Regions from separate parts of the Bartonella kosoyi genome, predicted to be linked through region 2. Evidence: predicted binding sites of a transcription regulator. Region 2 holds the regulator's gene; the other holds the start of a gene.
The links. The regulator LexA, encoded in region 2, represses DNA repair genes until DNA is damaged. The targets are predictions, from matches to a motif close to TGTTCNNNNTGTGTTCNG.
Positions count from the first base shown of each region.

Region 1: the regulator LexA is predicted to act here: its motif matches at 1,677-1,694, upstream of ssb (single-stranded DNA-binding protein).

Region 1 covers NZ_CP031843.2:759,812-764,734, reverse strand. The annotation lists gene ssb (single-stranded DNA-binding protein) at 1,178-1,621, opposite strand; gene D1093_RS03290 (LbetaH domain-containing protein) at 2,198-3,001, opposite strand; gene D1093_RS03285 (hypothetical protein) at 3,082-3,606, opposite strand; gene D1093_RS03280 (hypothetical protein) at 3,900-4,295, opposite strand; gene D1093_RS03275 (DUF1376 domain-containing protein) at 4,523-4,923, opposite strand, start outside.
Region 2 covers NZ_CP031843.2:1,536,671-1,553,423, forward strand. The annotation lists gene D1093_RS06695 (TatD family hydrolase) at 1-726, opposite strand, end outside; gene metG (methionine--tRNA ligase) at 716-2,275, opposite strand; gene D1093_RS06705 (DNA polymerase III subunit delta') at 2,352-3,398, opposite strand; gene tmk (dTMP kinase) at 3,395-4,039, opposite strand; gene D1093_RS06715 (D-alanyl-D-alanine carboxypeptidase family protein) at 4,069-5,232, opposite strand; gene D1093_RS06720 (septal ring lytic transglycosylase RlpA family protein) at 6,090-6,986, opposite strand; tRNA gene D1093_RS06725 (tRNA-Lys) at 7,567-7,642, opposite strand; gene lexA (transcriptional repressor LexA) at 9,011-9,724, shown strand; gene rimO (30S ribosomal protein S12 methylthiotransferase RimO) at 10,175-11,488, shown strand; gene ttcA (tRNA 2-thiocytidine(32) synthetase TtcA) at 12,015-12,890, opposite strand; gene rpsD (30S ribosomal protein S4) at 13,153-13,770, opposite strand; gene murI (glutamate racemase) at 13,942-14,769, opposite strand; partial or broken gene D1093_RS06755 (RNA methyltransferase) at 14,762-15,599, opposite strand; gene sfsA (DNA/RNA nuclease SfsA) at 15,904-16,620, shown strand; gene map (type I methionyl aminopeptidase) at 16,613-16,753, shown strand, end outside.

The DNA.
Region 1 (4,923 bases), 780 kb from region 2:
ACATTATCTAAAATCAAAACCTATCAAACAAATCAAAACGTTTGGTAGCTTTATCAATTCAATCAAAAGAAAATGCATCTTAAATGAATGTCTTATAAAAACGTTCTTTTTACATTTGCAAACGCTGGTTTTTAAAACAAGCTCTCATAAGATAAATAAACAACCGCTTTTATCAAATGGAAGGTTTTAAAAATTATTATAAACATCCGTTTCAAACGTTTAAACATTCATTTAGAAAGGCTTTCATAATAAGCGTATTTTAAACAAAGCTTCTTTGCAAATTAATCGCTCTATTTGGCTAGCACAATTAAGTAAATCCTGTGCCTTATGATGTTACAACGGTTTTGAATTTTACTTGCTTATCTTTGTCTAAAATAGATGCCCTCAAATTTGAGGAGATCTCATTTGGTTTCATATTTTAAAACGATAACTTTTAAAACGTTTTTTATACCATGTCTAAGGTATATAGTATTCTACTTCTATGGCATTATGCGCCTCCATTTTTTTATGGAAGCGAATATAGTTCTGTTCTAAAAACTAGTCTGCAATCTATTCATTAAAAGGCTTTTCATTTCATAAGATATAAAATACCTCTTTATCGTTTTCTAAACTTTTAGAAAGCGTTTAAAAGCGATCTTGTCCTTAATCCTTTTATGCAATCTTTAAAATGTTCGGTATTATGATGCTGCTGTTATGACAGCTCTCTATTTTGCGCTCGCCAATTTTGGCGAACGTTAATATGCGATTAACAATCCAATCTTTAAAACAAGATGTGATCTTTAAACGTATGTTATCGATAGTTCCAAACGACTAAATTTTAAACAATGTGATTTGTGCTGTGATAAAAACGTATCATAAAATTTATGAACTGTTATGAATGATATCTGCTTTTCATTTCATTTGAATGTTTACATGCGTTATAATATTTGCACCATGATTTGCTTTTTATGGTCTATTCATACATGGCAATCTTATATAAAAAATGGTCAAATGAATCATGCATAAAAAGATGGATTCTTAAGTGGATTCATATAAAATAATTGCAATCAACATATTGACTTTATTGTGTTTTTTGATATGATACGGATTTGCACGTGATATACGACCATTGGCTTCTCTTATTTGCCCTATGATTTTAGGGCGTCCCCTCTTGTTTCTTTTCACTTATACCCTCTATTTAAAAAGGAACATCATCATTCATAACGGTATGGGGTGTATCAAGAGGTCTATAAATGCTTCTGTCATAAGCAGATGATGACTGCTCTTGATTATCATCATTTTTGGCATCTAAGAGCTTTAAGTCGCCTTTGTACGGAGGCAATATGACTTCTGTTGTATATCGTTCAATACCGTTTTTATCTTGCCATTTACGGGTTTGTAAGCGCCCCTCGATATAAACTTTGCTACCCTTCTTAAGATACTGAAGCGCTATTTTTGCCAAATGCGGATTAAAGACCACAATGGAATGCCATTCTGTTTTGTCTACTTTCTTATTGGTTGCCTTATCTGTGTAGCTTTCAGAAGTTGCCATACGAAAATTGACTATTTCTACACCAGACGGCATTTTTTTACTTTCAGGATTTGCACCTAAATGACCAATTAACATCACTTTATTAAGCATTTGCTTTGCTATCCTTTTTATGGGAAATGGTACTTAGAAACGGAAATAACTGATACATAACAATAATATAACACATTATGCTATATTATTACAAGCAAAAATAGTTTTAATAAACTGAATCTAAAGAATTAATCCTGTTTTTATTTTACTTATTTGCTTGTGTTTTGATACGTAATGTGCAATAAAAGAGGTGTTCGTAAACTTACGAATAACGATAACAGAAACACATCGCAAAACAGAAGCCGCGTTCATAAAGAGCGCGGCTTTATCATATGAACAATCATCATCAAATATTTGAAATAAACTTGTGTTTATACACAAAATATGTATTTTAGTAGTGAAAAGATTTTTTTTAAACGCTTTTGTGTTTAATTTTCAATTCTATTTTGTTTGATTCATTAGTTATAAAAGCCGTATCAATTCATTTTGATGCGGTTTTTATGTATTAATGCTTGCATTTTACACGTTTTGTGTGATACGTATTTAGTGTAAATGTATATACCTTCTGTGAAAACAAAAGCCGCGTCTTTAAAGGACACGGCTTTTTTTGTTATAAGCAGCCCCCCGCCCCGTTATTTACGCTGCTTTTTCACTAATGGCATCATTACTACAAACATCTTCACGAAATATTTTCTTTTCTTTAAGAGCGGCATTGCCATAAATTTTTACACCCTCAGCAATAATAGATCTGTTAGAAACACACGCGTCATCATAGATTTCTACTTTTTCATAAATCATAGCATTCTCATAAACACGCGCATTGCCATAAATCTTGACATCTTTATAAACAACCGCTTTTCCATAAACCCTTGCTTTATCAAAAATATGCGCACCATCATAAATACAAGCAGATCCTGATACTTTTGCATTGCCATAAACAAAGCCTTTAATCTCAGCATGGCACCCCACACTAGCACGACCATAAACCTTGCCATAAATTTTAGCAGCACCACTAACAACAGCATAATCATAAACCTCAGCATTGCCATGAATACGTGCACTTCCTGATAATTTTGCATTGCCATAAACCCGCGCCTGATGATAAACCCAAGCATTATAAGAAAGATGCGCATTGTCATAAACATGAGCATTTGCATAAACGCGGGCACTGTCATACACATGAGCATTGCCATAAACATTACCCATTATAATAGCCTTATTAAAAATCTTGGCATTTTCGTAAATATGGGCTGGACTTAAAACAAGAGCATTATCATAAACCCAGCAGTTGCCATCATGAGAGAGATTGTTTTCCTTTTCAATAAAGCCGCCCAATTGACCAGCTTTGACATCATCAAAATCTCTTAAAGCTTTAATGCGATAAAGAGTTTTATTATTAAATATACGCGTTTCATTTGTGAGTGCAAATTTCTTTTGCATAACACTATTCCTTTATAAAAAGATTTAAATTTTAAAATGAAATGTTTAAAAGGGGGCGCCCCGCCGCGCCCGCGCGTTATTTAAGCTGTTTTCCTATGAGGACGACACATAACAAAGCAAATTTCACCATAAGGAGAAAGGCGTTCTGTATAAACATTATTCATTGTGTCACCACAAATATTCTTAGTAACAATAGCCATGCCACATGCATTGGCATTTTCATAAACATGCACTTTACTTACAATTTTTGCACTATCGAAAACATGGGCATTATCATACACATGGGCATTGGCAAAAACCTTTGCTGAATCGTAGACGCGAGCATTACCATATACAAAACCACCAACACCTGCATTGCCATAAACCTGCGCATTATCATAAACACGACCAGGACTCACAACAATGGCCTGATCACCAACCCAGCAATTGCCATCATGAGAGAGATTATCTTCACTTTCAATAAAGCCGCCCAATTGACCAGCTTTAACATCACCGAAATCTCTTAACGCCTTAATGCGATAAAGTTTTTTACCTTCGCGAATGATTGTTTGATTTGTGAGTTGATATTTTGGAGATGTTTCTTGATTTTTTTCTTTAGAATGCATTTTAACACCTAGTTATTTAGAGTTTTTAATTGACAGCCCATAAGGGCGCCGGGTGCTAAAAACACGGTAACTAGTCCGTTGCTTATACTTTTCCCTCGCGAAGGGTATTGTATGGCATAAGCACACCCGACAAAATCGTTATATGCTAGCGACAGCATAAAATAAAGTCAGTATTTTAAAGAAATGGGAGAAACCTTTTCGTGGTTTACCCGCTAGTTATCGTGGTTTTTAATCACTTGCCAACCTTAATAAACGACCTTTTCTTTAAAGTCAATACGTATTTTTTATTTTTTTCACTTTTTTTCATTTTGATATCTACCCAATTGAATATCAAGCGCTTTTTCTAGTTCACTGTCTATATCATCATAAGTTTTCACTGCTTTCTCTGTACGTTTTTTGATTTTCACATTGACCTCATCTATTAAAGGTTCATAACTCAATACGCTTTTTGGTAAATCACCCCCATATATCCATGCTTTCACTTGCGCTTTGGTACTATAATCAACTTTGTTAGGCATCTCATGATCATGATACTGACCGCCTTCAAATTCTTCATATTCCCTCATACCATCTTCATATTCATAGAGATTGTAAAAATACTCTGCCACCCCTAATCCCCATGGTGCATATCCAACCGCCGTTGCAACAAATTTCTTTTGAATAGGCTGTTTACGTTTTTTTAAAAACATTTGATTTAATATCCCCTTGCTTAAATCCATAACTTTACCGATGGGTTTATTTGCCTCATATTGGACCGTGCAGTAGCGTTTTTATTTTCAATGTGGTTTTTATCATAAAAATCTAAAATCGCTCTGTACGGTACTTTTTTAGCTGTTTAAACCCATATCTATTCTCAAAACTATCAGCTCTTTTCACTAGTTTGCTGTTTTTTCAAATGCAACTAAATACGATTTCATTATGTTGCAAATGAACTGATAGGCTCTATATTTCTGATATATTTTGCCAAGCTCTCTGTTAGTGGTTTACAGCATGTGATTGTATATCTTTCTTTCATTTCTAATTCTGCGTGTCTCTTAGCTACCAATCCATATTTCGGGTGTGTAATCCAATTATCCCAAGCGCTTTGCCAATCACGTTCATGAGCATTTCGATATGGGTTGGCTTTTGAAAAGCGTATAAATTTTTTAAACTCTGATAACGCTTCATCATGCGTTAATCCTAGATCAATTGCGTATTGAAAATCGGGGTTGAAATCTTCTAACATGCTTTCAACTTCTTGTTTTTCTCTCATTTTCTTGTCTTTCTCAAAAAAGTTTGCTTGCTCTGGAAAATAAGCAGGCATTATCTTGTCAACGA
Region 2 (16,753 bases):
AGCTGTTTCTTCAATGCTTAAGCCAATTGTTTCAGCTAAAATAGCTGCTGTATAGCATACAAAAGATGGTTCATTGGTTTTTCCCCGATGAGGAGTGGGGGCTAAAAATGGTGCATCTGTTTCCACCAGCAACTGCTCATGGGGCACAATTTTTGCTATTTCACGGATTTCAAATGCATTTTTAAAGGTAAGGATACCTGAAAAAGAAATATACCCCCCAAGTTCAATGCCGGCACGAGCAAGCTGCATTCCAGACGAATAACAATGAAGAATAAAGGGAAAAGCTCCCTCCTTTATCTGTTCGCGTAAGATTTTCTCCATATCGATATCTGCATCGCGTGAATGTATAACAAGAGGAGTCTGTGTTTCTCGAGAAGCAATGATATGTTCTTGGAAAACTTTCTTTTGCTCTTCTGGTGTAGAATAATCGTAATGGTAATCAAGCCCCCCTTCCCCAAATGCAACAATTTTAGGATGCTTCGAGAGCTTTATAAGCTCTTTGGCTGTAATATTTTGTTCTTCATGCGCATGATTGGGGTGGGTTCCAACGGAACAAAAGACTTGATCATAGCTTTGCGCAATAGCTAACAGCTTATCTAATTTACGAACATGGGTTGAAATTGTTATCATTCGTTGAACATCAGCATCTAAAGCCCGTTGGATAAAATTATCCAAATCTTGTGAAAAATCTTCAAAATCAAGATGACAATGTGTATCAATGAGCATGATGAGAATCTTCTTTCTTCAAGATATAACGAGGAAAAATCGGTTCTGGTGGTGGAAGATCAAGTCCTTCTTGAATTTTTGCATGAGCTATATGATACAATAACCGATTATCTTCAGCAACCGCGAGGCTATCAAGAAGTTTTGCTGCGGATTGGGGGATAAAGGGCAAAAGCATAATTCCTATTCGTCGCAAGATTTCTACAGTTATATAAAGAACTGTAGAAAATCGCTCTGGATCACTTTTCCGTAAACTCCAAGGTTGTTCGTTGGCAAAATAACGATTGGCATCTGCTACAGTTGAAAAAATAGCTGATAGAGCTAAGTGCATACTATGAGAAGACATCGCTTGGTGTACCGTTTCAAGCACTTGAAGAGATTGTTCTAAAAGCTGTTTATCTTGAACTAAAAATGCGGCGGGCTTAGGAACCTTTGCATCACAATTTTTAGCAATCATAGATAAAGAACGCTGTGCTAAATTTCCAAGATCGTTAGCAAGATCGGCGTTAATACGATTCACAAGGCTTTCATGGTTATAACTACCATCTTGTCCGAAGGGGACTTCACGGAGCAGAAAATAACGAACCTGATCAAGACCATAATGATCAATCATTTCAAAAGGATCAACGACATTTCCAACAGATTTTGACATTTTGGCACCACGATTAAGTAAAAAACCATGTGCAAAAATATTTTTAGGTAATTCAATTCCCACAGACATTAAAAATGCCGGCCAATAGACGGCATGAAAACGAATAATATCCTTACCAATGATATGCGTATTTGCAGGCCAAAAATTACGTTTTTTTGAATTTTTATTAAAAAAATCAATTGCTGATAGATAATTTGTAAGCGCATCAACCCAAACATACATCACGTGTTTGGGATTATCAGGAACAGAAACTCCCCAATTAAAACTTGTGCGTGAAATAGAAATATCTTTTAAACCCGATTTGATAAAACTTATAATCTCATTACGCCGCTCGATGGGAGCAATAAAATCAGGATATTTTTCATAATATTCAAGAAGAGCTTTTTCATAACGAGAAAGTCTAAAAAAATAACTTTCTTCCTCATTCCATTCAACAGGAGAGCCTAATTCTTTCTCGCGACGAATATTATCGGGTCCAACTTCCGTGTCTTTCTCTTCATAATAGGCTTCTTGGCGAACCGAATACCACCCCTTATAACGGCCAAGATAAATATCGCCATTCTCTTCCATCTTTTTCCAAATTTTTTGACAAGCTTGAGAATGGCGCTCTTCTGTTGTGCGGATGAAATCATCGTTAGAACAATTTAATACCGCAAGCATTTTTTGAAACACAGCACTATTACGATCTGCAAGTTGCTGAGGTGTCATGTCCAATGTTGCTGCAGTTTGTTGCATCTTTAGACCATGCTCATCTGTACCAGAAAGAAAAAATACATTTTTTCCGTTTAATCGTTGAAAGCGGGCTAAAACATCGCTTGCAATGGCACTATAGGCATGCCCAATATGCGGATTACCATTGGGATAAAAAATGGGAGTGGTTATGTAATATGTGTCACGCATGTCATACTCATTGTAAAACGCTATAAATAAAAGATACAATGACATAACGTCTGTTTATCACATTGTCACGGAAAAACTAATCCTCATGAATGATCTTATGAACTCTAAAAAGTAAGTTAATAACAAACTGCTTCTTATCGAGATTAAACAGTTGTATTTCCTCTATTTCTCGATGAATCTCCTGCCATTTTTGCGCATATTTTTTTGAGAGAAATAAATTTCCTTTTTCAACGAGCGTGATAGCTTTTTGTTGAACTTTATCAAGAATTTCATCACAAAATTGTTGAAATTGGAATGGGGAAGAAACAGATGAAAATGTTTGTGCAAGCGTGTGTACAATCGTTGTGTTACAAACAGGTTGCTCTAGAAGGGCATCAATTGTTTTAATAATTTCAAGACCGCCATGGCGAATAAGTAAAGCTGCTTTTCGAGGACTTCCTTTAGATTTTTTAATAATCATTTCAATCGTTTTTTCATCAGGTAAATCCTGATTGGTGAAAATATGTGTAATGACTTTTTGCATTTCATCATGATTGAGTGGGCGAAAAGAAATTTTTTGACACCGTGAATGAATGGTTGGAAGCAATTTTCCTAAAGAATGTGTGATAATAATAAAGAGCGTCTTTGTAGGCGGTTCTTCAAGTATTTTAAGAAGTGCATTGGCGGCATTTCTATTCATATCGTCTGCAGAATCAATAATAACAATACGCCATCCATTATCTTGCGATGTTCGGCTTAAAAAATGCATAATATCACGGATATCATCAATGAGTATTCCTGTTTTAAACTTTTGTGTTTTGATATCAAATCGACGTGAAATATACAAAAGACCAGGATGACTCCCCTGTGTAATTTGGCGCCATGGAATAGAATGAGGATCGGGTTCTAAGAAATTTCCTTTTTGAGAACTTAAAATATTCCAAGCAAGATGAAAGGCTAATGTCGCCTTTCCAATTCCATATTCTCCTTCAAATAATAACGCATGGTGCAAACGCTCTTCTTTAAGCATTTGTGTTAAAAAGTCACGAACATCCTCATGACCAAAGATAACATTATTCTGGGACGGAGATAAAATTGTCTCAATACCATCATATTGGGGGAAGATATTTATGACATCACTCATGAAAACTGATCCAACAATACTTGATGACAAAAATTTTTTATTTGATGCGCAATGACTTCCACTGAGCCAGTCGCATCAATAACGCGAAACCTCTGTGGCTCTTGTTTGGCCAATTGAAGAAAAGCTTGACGCCTTTGTTCTTGAATTTCCAACTGATCTTTTTCAAAATAATCGATTTCTTCTGTTTGTTTTCTTCGCAAATTAGCACGCTTTATACTAAACTCTGCTGGCATATCTAATAAAAATGTTAAATGAGGCATGATACCATTGAGCGCAATACACTCTAAAACAGAAAGAATAGAAGAATTGACGGTTTCATTGAGCCCTTGATAAACACGCGTAGAATCAATAAAGCGGTCGCATAAAACGATTTTACCTTTTTGCAAAGAAGGCGCAATAATTTCGGCAACATGATCGGTGCGTGCCGCTGTAAACAACACTGCTTCAATCAACGGTCCATATTGTTGTGTCTGCCCTGACAACAAAATATGCCGGATTGCCTCTGCCCCTGGTGTTCCTCCTGGTTCTCGTGTTGTAACAACATCATAACCTTGGCGAGAGAGATATTCAGCAAGTAAAGCAATCTGCACTGTTTTTCCTACCCCGTCCCCTCCTTCGAATGTAATAAAATAACCTGACACGTATGAACCTTAACCTTATTAGCGCGTAACTATAAATATTTTCGCAACCATCCAATTGTTATTTCATAGAATGCATCTTTTACTTTTGTAAAGAAACTTCCTTCCGGAACATTCACACCGGCAAAAACTGGTTTTTCCAAAAGAACCTTTTTATCTTCTAAAATTTGAATGACACCAACTGATTGCCCTGCAACGATGGGCGCTTTTAAGGGACCATGATATTTAACTTTTGCTTTAACATTGGCTTTTTTTTCATTGGAAAGCATAAAATTTATTGGTTTTTTGACAATAAGTGGAACAAAATTTCTCTTTCCACCATAAACAGAAGCACGGGCAACCGTTGCTCCTTTTGTAAAAATCGTTTTGAGATCAAAAGCCGTTATTCCCCATTGAAGAATACGTTCTATTTCCGTTGTATGTTTTTTACCATCTTGCAAACCATTGATTGCTAAAAAAAGACGCCGATGATTTTTATAAATGGTGGCAACCATTGAAAATCCTTCTTTTTCGCTGTAGCCAAAACCAAATCCTTCTACACCAATTTCCTTAGAAATAAGAGGGTTTTTATTCCGTTGAAAAATATTGTTCCACGTAAAATGAGGCTCACGATAAAGTGTATAATAATCTGGATATTCCTGAACAATATGACGCGCCAATATAATCATATCATGTGCTGTTACAAATTGTCCCTCTTCGGGAAGCCCTGTTGCATTAACAAAATGACTCTGAGATAATCCAATTATTTTAGCACGCTGATTCATCAGCTGTGCAAAATGGTCCTCATCTCCTGATATTCCTTCAGCCAGAATAATAGCAGCATCATTTCCATTGACAATAATTAAACCACGCAAAAGATCAGAAATATTGATTTCTGTCTTTATTTTTGCAAACATCGTGGTTGTACCGGAAGGTGCCCCACCCTTACGCCAAGCATTTTCACTGACCTTGAATTTTTGGGTATTCTTTAACAATCCTTCTTTTAATTGATGAAAAACGACTTCTGCCGTCATCAGTTTTGCTAATGAAGCAGGAAAAAAAGGAATATCACTTTGTTTTTCAAGGAGTATTGTTTCTGTATCATCATCGAGTAACAACACTTGTGAAGCGGAAGTTTGAAAATCTTGTGCTCTCCCCCACGTGTTAAATGCCAATATTCCCCATAAGGTCAATAAGATCCTTAATACTGTATACATGAGCCACTCCTCCCATCCAAAGATCAGCATCAAGAATCATTATATAGGAAAAAACTTTTTTATTTCTGCAAATTAAAGAATTATTGAGAATTAAAGAAAAAATTTTAAAGCATGAAAGATGCAAAGACTTTTGGGCTTTTTTATTATTAGTACGTTGATTTATTTATAATAAATGATCACTTTTTTACCTTTCATAAGTAAGATTAGGATAGGGGTGAAGATTAAGATTATTAAAGAGAGTGTAAAAATACTTTTTATAAATCTCTCAAATACTAAGGATTTTTGCAAAACATAAGAGCTTTGCAAAATGTATGATGTATCTTTATATCTTCATACATGTAAAGAGAGTCATGCCTAATAGCTTTACAGTTCCCCTCTTCACGAACACTGTCATAAAATAGATTTTAGAGCATATATTTCTTTAAAATGGGCACCTGTGAATTGGCAATAAAGTATATTTTGTTTGAAATGTTCAGTCTACGTGAAGGGGGGGACTCCATTAAGAAATCGAGTAAAAAATCGAGAAAAAATGAGGCAACACGTAATCTCCTCATAATTACCTTATATGCTTTTGAAGGCTGCAAAGAGGAATCAAAAGAGAATATTGTTTCGCAAATTAGATTGTGTAATCATTTCAGATGATTACATAAACACATTCATGCAGTCTACTTTCCTTCAATTTAGCAAAAGCGATTACAACAAAAAAAGTACGCGCTTTATCAGAAAACACTGTCATAAAAGCAAGAATAGACTAGCAATCAATTGGAGAGACACATCAAGTTATTATTAATAATAATACTCCCCCCTTTTTTCTTTCTATTTGAAAATGATATTGATTAAAAATCAACGCATTTTTCTTAAAACAGTTGTAGCCAATTGACCTTTGTTCTTTTGTTGAGCTTATTTATAGAAGCAACTTGATCGAATGGCACCGGCTTATCAACCATGATAGGACCAATTTCTGGCAATTTCACTGCAACATTTTTATTGCGTTGTTCCTGTGAAACAGGATCTGCTTTAGCTAATCCTTCTTTGTTCTCTGTGTTACGCTCCTTGAACAAAACAGTTTCTCTTTTTTTCGAAACGCTTTCTGACGCTAATGAGTATGAGTCCGTATTTCCAGGAGTATAAGAGGCCATTAAATATGCACCATCATAATAGCCAATGGGTGCTTCAGCAATATATTCTACTTTAACATCTGCAACGCCCCTATCTACATAACCAAGTATTGTTGCAGCTTGCTTTGATAAATCAATGATACGGTCTTTCATAAAAGGTCCGCGATCATTCACTCTAACAATGAGTGAAGATCCATTTTTCAAATTAGTAACACGAGCATAGCTAGGTAAAGGCATTGTAGGATGAGCAGCAGTCAGAAGGTTCATGTCATAAATTTCACCGTTTGCTGTTAAACGCCCATGAAAATCTGAACCATACCATGATGCTTCGCCAACACGTGTATACGTTGGATCATTTTCAGGATAATACCACTTTCCTTTTATCTGGTAAGGTTTACCAACAATCGCCCGCCCATGTTTTTTTGCTTCTGCTTGATTTTTATTATTGGATATTTGTTTCGGTAGAACAGAAGTATTTACGTCAATTGGTTTATTATGATAGAAATCTTTTATTGAAAAATGTGCGGTTTCGCTTGCGCAACAAGACACCAATGATTGAGAAACAACGATCATAGAAAATAATTGAAATGTCTGCTTGATAATAGAAGTAAATTTCTTTTTACTATTTGAAGGCATCTATTCAGTCCACTTATTTTTGTTAAGTACTACTGTAAAAACCACGTCACGCTTTCTATACGCGAGAGGAGGGTTCACGTTTTTAAATGATATCCCTCGCGCATATACCATCCTTGAATTCGCTTCTTTTATCAAAAAATTAACACATTGTTAACCATTTTATGATTGTCATAAGAAATAAATGCACTATATAAAAAAGTCCAAAGATAAAATATATATAAATCAATATCTTATAGAAAATCATCTTATAAGATAAGCTGTGAATAAACACAAATTGTGAATAAGTATCGATTTTACCAACTTGTTTCACGTGATGCGGTGGGCATTAAAACACGGTCTATGAATTACAAAAACGAGTAGCCACACTTGTTATCAACACAAGTGTAATTATATCACAAGCTTTAAAGCTCTTTCGGGTTGGGCAGAGGAGCACTCTATAGCAAAACAGTTGATAGAAAAGGATTGGCTATAGAATAAATCAAAAAATTCCAAAAAGAATTAGCGGAGACAAAAAACTAAAAAGAATCAAAGAAACAAAGATCATCAAACTTCTGTATAGCTTATCCATATCATATAAATTTGGTGAGCGCGCAGGGATTCGAACCCTGGACCTACTGATTAAAAGTCAGTTGCTCTACCAGCTGAGCTACGCGCTCTCACACAAGCTATCTAGTTTGCAGACTATCTAATTTGTAGAAAGTGAAGGGAACATACGGTTGACTTTTCATTTGGTCAACACCTTTTGGAAAAAATATTATTATTTTTTTTAGTTATCAATAATTTTCCGTTTTCTCCCCTTTCTTCGTCATTGTAGATAGAGTTTTTTTGATCTTCTTTTTGAAATCTCGATAAAAAAATAATCTAATGATTAAAATATCTCATAGATTCGAAGTACTAAAATTATAAGAAATCCCCCCTCCTCCTCCACACATGGGTTGTTAAACATTATGGGGAGAACAGAAAAATACCTCCTACTCTATATTATTATATTATTTTTTATACTTTATGTTTTAGTTTTCAAATTTAAAGATGAATAAAGATTTATAAAATAACATATTGATTTATAATAATTTACTTTTTTTCATTCGAATGAGAGATCTGAATACCGTAAGGTTTCTTTATTTCTAATTTTTTTGTTCCTTTTATATTGAACTCATAAAAATCATTTGTTTGCACAACATAAAGAGAAGAATAAAACGATTAAAAAAAATGAGAATACCTCTTGTATTTTTTTAATACCTCAAAATTATCGCAACATGAGGGGTGGGCAAAATAAGTACGGGGCGGCGGGAGGCTGTAGACTATTGAGATGTGAAGAAAGCATTGCCTAAGAGATTTTATGTTATTCGCAAGATCATCTTAATGGAAGCAAGCACATTAAGAGATCTCTTTTTTAAATCAATATGACAATGAACAACAATGGCATTTTGAGGACGTAACTTTTTATGGACGTGCAATGATTCTATAACGAAAGTCAATTATCCTATAGAATAAAGAAAACGTAAAACAAAAAAATTTAGTCTCATTGAAAATATCAGGCATGGCTATAAATGATGCACATTATTGTCGCTGTAGATAATTTAACTAAACAATAAAAAAAACAAAAACAATGTGGAAAATGATTCTAAATACACATAAAGTGATCCGTTAAGCTATTGAAAGAATGTATTTTTTTAACTTTTTATATGAGAAAATGCTAAAATACGTAGATATATTAAAAAAATAGAAGGATAACACTGTCCATAAAATTGAGTGTCGGATAATTCAGTTAGAGCCATAAAATATTTTTATATATCATTTAATATTAGTGTATTTTTATATACATAAAAATATTATGATAAATTTATTAAAGTAAAACTTCGCACTTATTATATATTAAATATGTCTATAAATAAAGATATTGCCTAATTAACTTTATTTATAAGATCAAAAATAAAGCAAATAATTTTGATTTAGCGAAAAAATTGTATAATTATTATATATACACGTATTTTTTACTGTAATTTTTTTGATTGGAACATTGAATGCTGACATGTAAACAATATGAGCTCCTCTTGTTTATTCACAATCATATAAAAGAAACAGGTGTTCCTCCTTCTTTTGAAGAAATGAAAAATGCTTTAGAACTTTCTTCAAAGTCTGGCATTCATAAGCTTATTATTGCCTTGGAACAACGGGGTTTTATACGTCGTTTGCCCAATCGTGCTCGTGCAGTGGAAGTGATTCGACTTCCTGAAAAAATAACATTTAACCTTTCTCTAGCCCGTAAGATTTCTCCCAGTATGATAGAAAAAAATAAAAGAGAAATATCAAAAAACTTAGCTAATCTTGGAAGTTTTGAGGAAGAAGAAAAAAAAAATATCACAATCCCCATTATGGGACGTATTTCTGCGAGTGTGCCCGCCTCTGCTATACTGCAACAAACAAGCACACTTTCTCTCCCACACGATATGGTTAATACAGGTGAGCACTATGCATTAGAAGTTAAAGACAATTCTATGGTTGAGGCTGGGATCCTTGATAAAGATACGATTATTGTAAAACGCCAAAATACAGCAATATCAGGTGAAATTATTGTCGCATTTATTGATAAAAAAGAAGCAACATTAAAACGTTATCGACGCAAAGGAACCTCTGTTGCATTAGAAGCTGCTAATCCTCACTACGAAGTACGTACATACAAATCCGAGCGTGTAGAAATACAAGGAAAACTTACCGGACTTATTCGCAAATATTAAAAACAATCCTATTATAATACGCCATACATACGCTAATAAAGTGTAGTAAAAAACTGCTGAGTATTTTAAAATATTGTGCCACACGCAGTTGATTTTCTCCCCATAGCTAAAAGATACCCCCAATAGGGGGTATAAATAAATCTAAATCCTTATCGGACGCGTTTCACTAGCCCTCTTCTCTCATATATCGTTCACTGACGTAAGGATCGACAAAACAGCTTAAAAATATTCACCACCTACTCTAAAAGAGCTTGAATGTTTTGAAGGAGTCTGTCTTATGTCATCGCTCTCAATAATAGTATGTATAATAAGATAAAATTGTAAGCATACACAAAATATTGTAGAAAAAAATCAAATCGATTTATAACAGATTGTTATCTGTAAAAATAAAGAACATTTTTTAAGTCAATAAAAGCGGAACGCAATCTTCATAGTAATTATAGGATTATCATGGTCGCACCTCGTATTAGTTTTGTCTCCCTCGGATGCCCAAAAGCACTCGTAGATTCTGAGCGAATTATTACAAGTCTCCGCTCTGAAGGGTATGAAATTTCACGTCAACATCAAGGAGCTGATGTCGTTATTGTAAATACCTGTGGTTTTCTCGACTCTGCCAGAAAAGAATCGCTAGCCAATATTGATGAAGCTCTCAAAAAAAATGGAAAAGTTATTGTAACAGGGTGTCTTGGTGCTGATCCTGATGTTATTCGTCAAACCTATCCAAATGTATTGGCTATTACAGGACCACAAGCTTATGAAAGTGTTATAGAAGCTGTTCATACAGCAATTCCTCCTATTCATGATCCTTTTCTTGATTTAGTTCCTCCGCAAGGTATTCGTTTAACACCTCGCCATTACGCCTATTTAAAAATTTCTGAAGGATGTTCTAACAGGTGTAGTTTTTGTATCATCCCTACACTGCGTGGTGATCTCACTTCACGTCCCATCGGTGATGTTCTTCGTGAGGCTGAAAAACTGGTACAAGCAGGTGTAAAAGAACTCTTGGTTATTTCACAAGATACGAGTGCTTATGGTATTGATCTTAAATATCTCGAAAACTCTTGGAAAGATCGCACAATAAAAACGAAATTCTTTGATCTTTGTCGCGAACTGGGTGATATGGGCATTTGGGTGCGTATGCATTACGTTTATCCTTATCCACATGTGGATGAGATTATCGAACTTATGGCGGCAAAAAAAATTCTCCCTTATCTGGATATTCCTTTTCAGCATGCATCACCAATTGTTTTGCGTCATATGAATCGTCCTGCTCTTATGGAAAAAACAAACCGTAGAATTGAAAAGTGGCGAAAAATATGTCCAGACCTTACTTTGCGATCAACATTTATTGTTGGATTTCCAGGCGAAACAAATGAAGATTTTAATATACTCCTTGAATGGTTAGAAGAAGCAAAAATTGAACGCGCTGGATGCTTTAAATATGAAGAAGTAAAAGGAGCCGTTGCAAATGATTTAGGATTAGAAAATATTCCTGAAGATGTGAAAGAAAACCGCTGGCATCGTTTTATGGCAAAACAACAACAAATTTCTACACATCTTTTAAAGAAAAAAATTGGAAAAAGACTCCAAGTCCTTATCGATGAAAGTCAAGGAAAGGTTGCCAAAGGACGTAGTCAATACGATGCTCCAGAAATAGATGGTGTTGTCCATATATCATCACGACGCCCCTTGCGTGTCGGTGAGTTTATCACCGTTAAAATCGAACAATCGGACGCCTATGACCTTTATGGTATAGCCGTTTAAAAATTGAACTTCTTCTCATTCTCAATGATGAAGTTTCTCATCAGAGTTTGTTTATAAAAAAGCAACGGTTCACAATAAGACTCGATTATTCATATGAATCACTTCATGAGAATTGACGAACAACCTCTGTCTTCAATGCTTGTTATACACTCTAAAAATACTTATTTTATCAAGTTCTTAAGATAATTTGGATTCGCTATTCTAAATAATGGTATTTTACCACACAACAGTAAAATATACAAAGCTCTCTCATTTTTACTTAAAAAAGGTCAAACCGATAATTATACTATTTTCCTATTTTTCCATAGTGTGACAGTCATTGCTTATTTAAAGGAAGTTTTTTAAATTGTGTTTATACACATAAGAGTCCGGCTTTGTGATATGGGGGGATATTTTTTATGGATACAATATAAGAAAATTCAAAATACAACATTTACGGGAGTTAAATTGCAAAACAGTGAATTATTATAAATAAGTGACTTAAATTGAAATTTTTAAACTTATTTTTTTAAATGCTTCATTTTTATTAACACGTTTTAAAATCAAAGAATTTCTTATCAAGTAAATGACTTGGGCGCACATTTGTTAAAGCGCGAATCATTGTATCTTTGCGTCCTGGCATTTGTCTTTCGATATTTTTCAGCATTTCTTTCATTGCCTTACGTTGTAAACCATCTTGACTACCGCAAAGATTACAAGGAATAATTGGAAATTGCATTGCTTGAGAAAATTTTTCCATATCTTCCTCAGCAGCATAGACAAGAGGACGTAGCACAAAAAGATCGCCTTCATCATTTTTAAGTTTTCCAGGCATAGCAGCTAATCGGCCACCGTGAAACAAATTCATAAAAAACGTCTCCAAAACATCATCACGATGATGCCCTAAAATTAATGCCGAACAACCCTCCTCACGTGCAATGCGATAGAGATTACCACGTCGCAATCGAGAACAAAGTGAACAATATGTCTGTGTTTCTGCCAATTTATCTGTAACAATGGAATAAGTATCTTGATATTCAATACGATAGGGAATTTTATAAGAACTCAAAAAGTCTGGAAGAATATGTTTAGGAAAACCAGGTTGTCCTTGATCAAGATTACAAGCAAGAATTTCAACGGGTAAAAGACCACGCCACTTTAAATCTAAAAGAAGCGCTAATAAACCATAAGAGTCTTTTCCGCCTGACAAAGCAACAAGCCATTTTTTTCCAGTAGAGAGCATAGAAAAATCATCCAAAGCTTGCCGCATATGACGCAAAAGTCGTTTACGTAATTTATTAAATTCCACACTTGAAGGAGCACACCGGAATATTGGATGATAATCATCTGCTTTACTTGCCAAAAGATCATCTTTCTTTTCGTTTTTTTCTATTGCCTGATATTCAATGGAAACATCATTCATAAAACCATGTCCTGCACAAGTAATAGCTCTTTTTGCAAAGATAAAAAACAAATATAAAGTAAGCTTACATTTATATTTTTTGAATTTATAAAAACAGATACGAAAAAAGAAATGGAACTATATAAGCTTATTACACGAGAATAGTGTAATAAGCTTAATACAGAACCATTTACAAAATATTTATTAACTTCAAAGATTATAAAAACAATACAATAGTTTGAAATTATAATAATAAAAGAGAAAAATTTTTTTTCATAAAAAATTATCGAGAATAAAATTCAACGACCAAATTAGGTTCCATTTGCACAGCATAAGGAACATCTGCAAACGCAGGAATACGTGTAAAGATCGCTTTCATCTGTTTATGATCTACTTCAATATAATCAGGGACATCACGTTCTGCTAATTGTACTGATTCTAAAACCAAAACAAGCTGTTTTGATTTTTCCCGAACCTCGATAACATCACCTGGTTTACAACGATACGATTGAATATTTGTACGCCGCCCATTTACATTCACATGACCATGATTAATAAACTGGCGAGAAGCAAAAATCGTAGGCACGAATTTTGCACGATAGACCACAGCATCCAAACGAGATTCTAATAAACCGATAAGATTTTCACCCGTATCACCTCGCCGACGAGCAGCTTCTACATAAGTTTTATGAAATTGCTTTTCTGAAATATCGCCATAAAACCCTTTCAACTTCTGTTTAGCGCGCAATTGCACCCCATAGTCAGAAAGTTTTCCTTTACGTCGCTGCCCATGCTGACCTGGACCATAATCACGACGATTGACAGGAGATTTTGGACGACCCCAAATATTCTCTCCCATACGACGGTCAATTTTATACTTTGTTGTTTCGCGTTTACTCATCGCATTTCCTTTAAAATAAAACACGAGATCTTGAAGACCCCAAGGAAACGCGCCCTCCTCTGCCTTTAAATACAAAAGACTGACAGAATAGCTTAACATACCAATATGCAAAGTTATCCACGGGACACGTCAATTACTGCCATTTTCTTGGAAGAAAAAGCTAGAGCATCTTTATTGATCTCGTATTCTAAAGTCAACTCTTTTCATAAGTTTTAAGCCAAATCCTTTTAACAAATGTTCTGTTGAAGCAGTGATATTTTTAGACGTCAGCAATGCAAAATCTTGATATTTCTTTATGGGGTTCTGATGTATTTTTTCAGACAAGGGCAATAATGATCTAATATGTTTGGCGATCGCTTTTGCTGGATCAATCCATTCAACGGACCATAACGCTTGTTCACGAAAGAAATTAATCAAAAAAGGATAATGCGTGCAGGCTAAAACAATAACATCCGTATATTTGCCATTTTTTTTCACAAAACATGGTAGGATTTCTTTTCTTAACGCTTCTGAATCGATAGATTTTCCCCGTAAATAATCTTCAGCAAATCCAGCAAGCTTTTCACTTCCTACAAGCTGAACATGACACTGCCCAGCAAAAGAGTTAATTAATTCATTTGTATAGGTACGTTTAACTGTTCCAGGAGTCGCTAATACGGAAATAAAACCAGTTTTTGTTTGTTCCGCAGCAGATTTAATTGCAGGAACCGTTCCTACGAAAGAGACATGAGGAAAGTTTTGTCGTAAATCTGCCATCATTAGAGTAGAGACAGTGTTGCAAGCAATCACACATAAGGCGGGATTATAGCGTGTTAAAAGATTTGTAAAAATCTTTAAAACGTGTTCTTTCAGGATATTTTCTTCCCAATTACCATAAGGAAATCCCGCATCATCAGCTACATAAATAAATTGTATTTCAGGGATAAGAACGCGCGCTTCCCTCAATACTGTCAAGCCACCAATACCACTATCAAAAAAAAGAACAGGCCGTTCATCCATCAGTTTTCACATTTGTTTTTAATTTTTTGACGATCGCGCTCTTGAGGTGCTCTACTCCCCCGTGGATATTGTGGAGAAAAATGATCCAATGAAGATATAACGCCTCGCAATAAGCGAACTTCAGATTCACTAAAGTTGGCGCGCGTAAAAACAGAGCGCAAATTTGCAAGCATAACCTCTTTCCGTTCTCGAGGCCTAAAATACCCACGGATATCCAAAGCTTCTTCTAATTGAGATAAAAAACCATGAAACACTGTTTTATTTGCAGGCTCCATTTCTGGTGCACGAAATGCCGTATCACTCACATTCTCTAAACCTGTTTTCATCCATTCATAAGACATCAAAAGAACCGCTTGTGCAATATTAAGTGATGCAAAAGCAGGATTAACTGGAAAAGTGATAATTTCATCAACAAGGCTGATTTCATCATTTTCCAGTCCCCATCGCTCCCTTCCAAAGACAATACCTGTTTTATGTCCAATATTCTCACGCTGACGGAGTACATTTGCTGCTTCGACAGCACTTTTTACCGTTTTAAATCCACATCTTTCACGTGCTGTTGTAGCAAAAACATAGTGTAAATCTGCAATTGAATCACGCAATGTATCAAAAATCACGGCGTTGTTAATGACATGATCAGCTTTGCTTGCAGCAGCTCTAGCTTTTTCATTCGGAAATGTTTCTCGAGGTTTGACTAATCGAAGCTTAGAAAGCCCAAAATTTGCCATTGCCCTTGCAACCATACCGATATTTTCAGGAAGCTGCGGTTCAACTAAAATAATAATGGGACCGTTTGTTAAATTTTCGCGATTCTTATTCGTTCCAGCCATCAACCTTACCTAGTTTCACTTAAACTATCTCCTTCTCCACTATTTTTTTTAACGTAAACTTCTTCACAGTACTCTAATGCTGTTTAATAATAAATGATAGACAACGTTATTTTCTCACTCAAAGAGTATAGATTCCCTAATAATAAATTTTCAAAGCCATTAAAGTGAACAATGGAGTTTATAACAATTTATATAAGATATCGTAGCGTTTTTTACATTAATTTTATCTTTTTTAGTAGGTAACAATGCCTACCAATCATAATCTTAGTTGAATTATGAAATCATAAATCCTAAAAAAAGGAATATGCACTTTATTCCCAAACTTTCCCCTGCAAAGCTTATCCGTCGTTATAAACGTTTCCTTGCAGATGTTAAACAAGATGATCAACATATTTTCACCGTGTCGGTACCAAATACGGGATCAATGCTTGGATTGACAGCTTCCAACGCCAACATTTGGCTTTCATATCATGAAAAAACCAAGAGAAAATATGCTTATCAATTAGAAATTGTTGAAGCCGATAATACTTTGGTTGGTATTAATACCACTTTACCCAATAAACTTGCATTAGAAGCAATTCAAAACGGATTATTACCAGAATTAAGTGGATATAAAACAATTTTAAAAGAACAACGCTATGGGACACAATCACGAATTGATTTTCTTTTACGTGATGACAACCTTCCTGATTGTTACCTAGAAGTCAAAAATGTTCATTTTATCCGTCAAAAAGGATTAGCAGAATTTCCGGATACCGAGACAAAACGTGGTGCCCGTCACCTTGAAGAACTCATGCACGTCGTACAACAAGGAAAACGAGCTGCTATGCTTTATATTATTCAACGAGAAGATTGTACAGCTTTTACGATTTGTCATGATCTTGATCCACTCTATGGACGTAAGTTTGATTTAGCATTAAAATCAGGAGTAGAATGTTATGCTATAAAGTGTCACATAAGTGTAGAAGGCATTTTTCCGATTCAGAGAGTAAAAATAGAAAACAGAAGAAACAATGACTGAGTATATTGAATATAATAAAAGCCCTTTAAAGTTTAATGGAAAAATCCGCATTTTTGATGACTATGCTTTCGCTAAGATGCGTGAAGTTGGTCGTATTGCGGCAGAATGCCTTGATGCGCTTACGGATATGATT